DNA from 2 places in the Massilia orientalis genome. Region 1 is predicted to be linked to the other one. Evidence: predicted binding sites of a transcription regulator. Region 1 holds the regulator's gene; the other holds the start of a gene.
What was found. Region 1 encodes sigma-54, which starts transcription at its own class of promoters, with help from an activator protein. Its sites were predicted from a motif close to TGGCANGNAANCTGCTTT; they were not measured.

Region 1 (2,200 bases):
GATCGCGGCGTATAGATCGTGCGCGGCACTGGCGACATGGACGATCTTGCCCGCGAGACGCAGGTTGATCTCGGCTTTCTGGCGTTTTTCTTTCTCGGTGAGATTGTCGATGCAGAGGATGACATGGGAGTCGATCACTTGATCGAAATGACGGGTGATGCGTTCGAGCTTGTTCTGTACGTATTCTCGGATGGCTGGAGTTACATCGAGATGATGTCCGCTGATTGTGAGATTCATACACACTCCTTTGAAGATGCACTGCCTGCCGTGCGCGCATCTAGCGCAATGGGACAGTGTTTGTTACAAGGATTTGCGGAGACTGACGGGCGGGATTTTCAGCGCCTCACGGTATTTTGCGACCGTGCGTCGCGCGATGACCATTCCCTGTTCCCCTAGCATCTCCGCGATCTTGCTATCGGATAATGGATTCTTGGGGTCTTCTGCTCCTGTGAGTTGTACGATGAGGGCCCGTATTGCCGTCGACGATGCTTCGCCTCCCGCTTCGGTGGCAACGTGACTCCCGAAGAAATACTTCAACTCGAACATGCCGTGCGGGGTCAGCATATATTTCTGAGTTGTGACTCGAGAAATTGTGCTCTCGTGTAGACCTAGTGTATCAGCTATCTCACGTAAAACAAGGGGCCGCATCGCGACTGCGCCATGGGAAAAAAAGTTGCGCTGGCGATCGACAATTGCTTGGGCTACACGCAGGATCGTGTCGAAGCGCTGGCGCATGTTCTTGATGAGCCACTTGGCTTCCTGCAACTGCGCGTTCATCTGTGTTTCCGATTTGCCCTGCTTCATCAGCGACGCGTACAGGCTGTTCACGCGCAGGCGCGGCATCACTTCCGGATTCAGCAGCACGCTCCAGCCATCCTTGGCGCGGCGCACGATCACGTCGGGCACGACGAAGTCCGACACGTCCGACGCGAACGCCGCGCCCGGATGCGGATTGCACTGGCGGATGACGGCCTGGGCTTCGCGCAGGTCTTCGTCGTCGCAATCGAGCGCCTTCTTCAGCTTGTTGAATTCGCGCTGCGCGAACCACGTCAGGTATTTTTCGACGATGACGAGCGCCATGCGCCGCGTCACCATCGGCACGCCGGGCATGCGGCGGATCTGCAGCGCCAGGCACTCGGCCGCGCTGCGCGCGCCCACGCCGGGCGGGTCCATGCTCTGCACCATGGCGAGCGCCGTGCGCAATTCGTCGAACTCGATCTCGAGTTCTTCCGGCAGGCGCGCGTAGATGTCTTCCAGCGGTTCTTCCAGGTAGCCGTTGTCGTCGAGCGCATCGACGACGAGTTCCACGAGCGCGCAGTCGCGCGCCGCGCAGCACGTCAGGCGCACCTGTTCCATCAAATGCTCGCGCAGGGTGACGGGGCTCGCTTCCAGCTGCGGGCGGCCGTCCTCGTCCTCGCCGCCGCTCCCGCTGCTGCGGCCGTATTCGCCCCAGTCCTCGCCGCCTTCGCCGCCGCTTTCTCCGCCCTCGCCGCCGGCGTCATTCGCTTCGCCATTGGCGTTCTCGGCGGGCGCGCTGCCGCCTTCCTCGCCGTTGCCCTGCGCGGCCGGCGCCTCGCTTGCCTGCGATGACGCCGGGGCGCTGTTGATAGCGCCGTCGGCCAGCAACCGCACGGAGCGGTCGAGCGGATCGTCGAGCCGTTCGAGCAGCGGGTTCTCGCTCAGGACCTGCTCGATTTCCTGGTGCAGCTCGAGCGTGGACAACTGCAGCAGGCGGATCGATTGCTGCAGTTGCGGCGTCAGTGCAAGGTGCTGTGAGGTCTTGAGTTGCAGCGTCTGTTTCATGACTACATTCGGAAGTGTTCGCCCAGGTAGACGCGGCGTACCGATTCGTTGGCGATGATGTCGTCGGGACGGCCCGACGCCAGCACCGCGCCCTGGTTGATGATGTAGGCGCGGTCGCAGATGCCCAGCGTCTCGCGCACATTATGGTCCGTGATCAGCACGCCGATGCCGCGCTCCTTCAGGAAGCGCACGATGCGTTGGATCTCGATCACCGCGATTGGATCCACGCCGGCGAACGGTTCGTCCAGCAGCACGAAGCGCGGATTGGTCGCGAGCGCGCGCGCGATCTCCACCCGGCGGCGTTCGCCACCGGACAGCGACAGCGCCGGGCTCTCGCGCAGCTTCTCGATCTGCAGCTCGGTCAGCAGCTCGTCGAGACGTTCGGTGATGCGCGCCT
Region 2 (2,200 bases), on a different contig from region 1:
ACCTCGAACAGCGCCTGGGCCGTATCGCGCACGCGCCAGACGACGGCGGCGGCCAGTTCCACCGGATTGCCCCGCTTGTCGTTGACCTTCAGCGTCGACATATTGAGGTTGCGCGCCCGCACGGTCAGCTTGCGCTTGCGATACAGCGGGAACGCCCAGAGCAGGCCCTCGCCGCGGTCCGTGCCCATATAGCGGCCGAACAAGGTCAGCACGGCCGTCTCGTTCGGCTGCAGCATGTACAGTCCTGCGCACACGAACACGCCGGCAAGGACGAGCGCAATGCCGGCCAGCGCCGCCCCGCCCGCCATACTGCCCAGAACGGACAGGTGGACCAGCCAGGCGCCGGCCAGGACGGCGAGGATGCCACCGGCCAGGGCCAGGTAGCCATTCATCGAAGAGAGCGGTATTTCCTGACGAGTGTGTGCGGACATGCAGGATCCCATGAGGTTATATGAAAGTGATATCACTTTAGGATCACCTTTCCGGGTTGTCAAGCATTCCATTTTGTCATTCGGGGCAAGCCTGCTATAATGCGTGCCTCGGGCGGCTGTAGCTCAGCTGGATAGAGTACTTGGCTACGAACCAAGGGGTCGTGGGTTCGATTCCTGCCAGCCGCACCAACTCATTACGAATGGCTCATAAAACGCATTGTGTTTTATGAGCCATTTTTCATTGATGCGTACCGTTCTGCGACGTTTTCCGTCTTTTCTGCCTTTGCGGTTTTCTTCGACGCGCGCCGTCTCGCCTCACGCAATTCCATCACGCAATATTCTTGCCACGCCAGCGCGCCCCGTTACGCGGTCTCGCCGGAAATGAATGTTCCACTGAAGCGATCTATTTCATCGTTTCCTTCTCTCTTTCTTTAGATCACTTTATTAGAAACAACTATATCTGTCGAATAAATTTACATCGATTTTTTTTAACCAAGAGTTTCTAAATTAAATCGCTGTAAACACAAGGTTTCTATTTCCTGGCATGGTCATTGCAGCATTAATCATTGCATTACCACCCATCTGAAACCAGGGAGAAATCATGTTCCGCACAAATTTTGTAAAAGCCAGCGTAGCCTGCTCCATACTGTTCGCTGCACAAGGCGCATTTGCCACTACGGTATCGTGTACCGGCGTATCGCCCGCTTACGATATTTCGGGCAAAGTCAGTAATACCAGTAATTGCGCAATTCTCTCGCCGATCGACGCCAACCAGAATGACAACAATCTCTCCACGATCAATTCCGGCGGCTTCTTCAGCATCTCGAACTGGGTGTTCGGCGGGAAGTACGACAATATGAACTCTTCCGGAGGCAGCGACACCTCGGCACTGTTCAACTTCACCGGCAACAACGTGTCGGGCACCTACATCTACGCCGGCGGCTCCCCCGCACCGCAGGACGTGATGCTGATCTTCAAGGACGGCGACAATACCAACCTGGTCGGGTATCTGCTGAAGATGCCTTACGGCGGCACTTACTCGTCGCCGTTCACCGATCCGCCGTTCCCGCTGAATGGCGCCTCGACCGTGCACAATATCTCTCACATCTCCGTGTATTACCGGAATGGCGACGGATCGGGCGATTCGGGCGGCGGCGAAGTGCCGGAACCCGCGACGCTGGCACTTCTCGGCCTCGGCTTGCTCGGCATGACCAAATTGCGCCGCAAAGGCTGATTTTTTCGGCCGCATTCCCCGCTCATTTCAAAGCCCACCGCCCGGTGGGCTTTTTTTATTCCAGGCTCATAAAAAAACCTTGATTTGACTGCAAGTCACTTTCCTTGTTTTTAATCGTTTCGTTTTTTCTGATTCCCTCTCTTTACCCCGCAATGTATTAATTTCATTATCACATCCATTTCACTTTCGATATTGAACTGTTGCGTCGGTGCAATTAAATCGCGATACGCTTACATTTTCTTTCCATTTCGCAGTAAATTTATTTCCGGAAACGATTATGATTTCCCGAAACAGCTGAACGCTGCTTATTGAAAAGGGCAAAGCCCGCGAAAGCGGGTGACGCAAAGTCAACGGTCTAACGAGCTTAGGCTCCAAGACGGCAGGACTGCCAATGCCAGCTTTCGATACAGGCCATCGCCTGTCGCGACAGAACGTCATTGCGCACGATCCTGCTAATTTTTATCTCAAGGAATCGTACGTGATGAAGTCCGCACACACCTCGCTCAGCCTGCTGCCGATGTTGATCGCCAGCACC

Region 2: QPK29_RS03440 (PEP-CTERM sorting domain-containing protein) is a predicted target of sigma-54. The motif match lies at 972-989, and genes of this name have one in related genera.

Annotation. Positions count from the first base shown of each region.
Region 1 is NZ_JASNRB020000004.1:134,400-136,599, forward strand. It holds gene hpf (ribosome hibernation-promoting factor, HPF/YfiA family) at 1-237, opposite strand, end outside; gene QPK29_RS06950 (RNA polymerase factor sigma-54) at 301-1,803, opposite strand; gene lptB (LPS export ABC transporter ATP-binding protein) at 1,806-2,200, opposite strand, start outside.
Region 2 is NZ_JASNRB020000002.1:302,950-305,149, forward strand. It holds gene QPK29_RS03430 (SPFH domain-containing protein) at 1-392, opposite strand, end outside; tRNA gene QPK29_RS03435 (tRNA-Arg) at 544-620, shown strand; gene QPK29_RS03440 (PEP-CTERM sorting domain-containing protein) at 1,033-1,665, shown strand; cyclic di-GMP riboswitch class I at 1,972-2,058, shown strand; gene QPK29_RS03445 (S8 family serine peptidase) at 2,147-2,200, shown strand, end outside.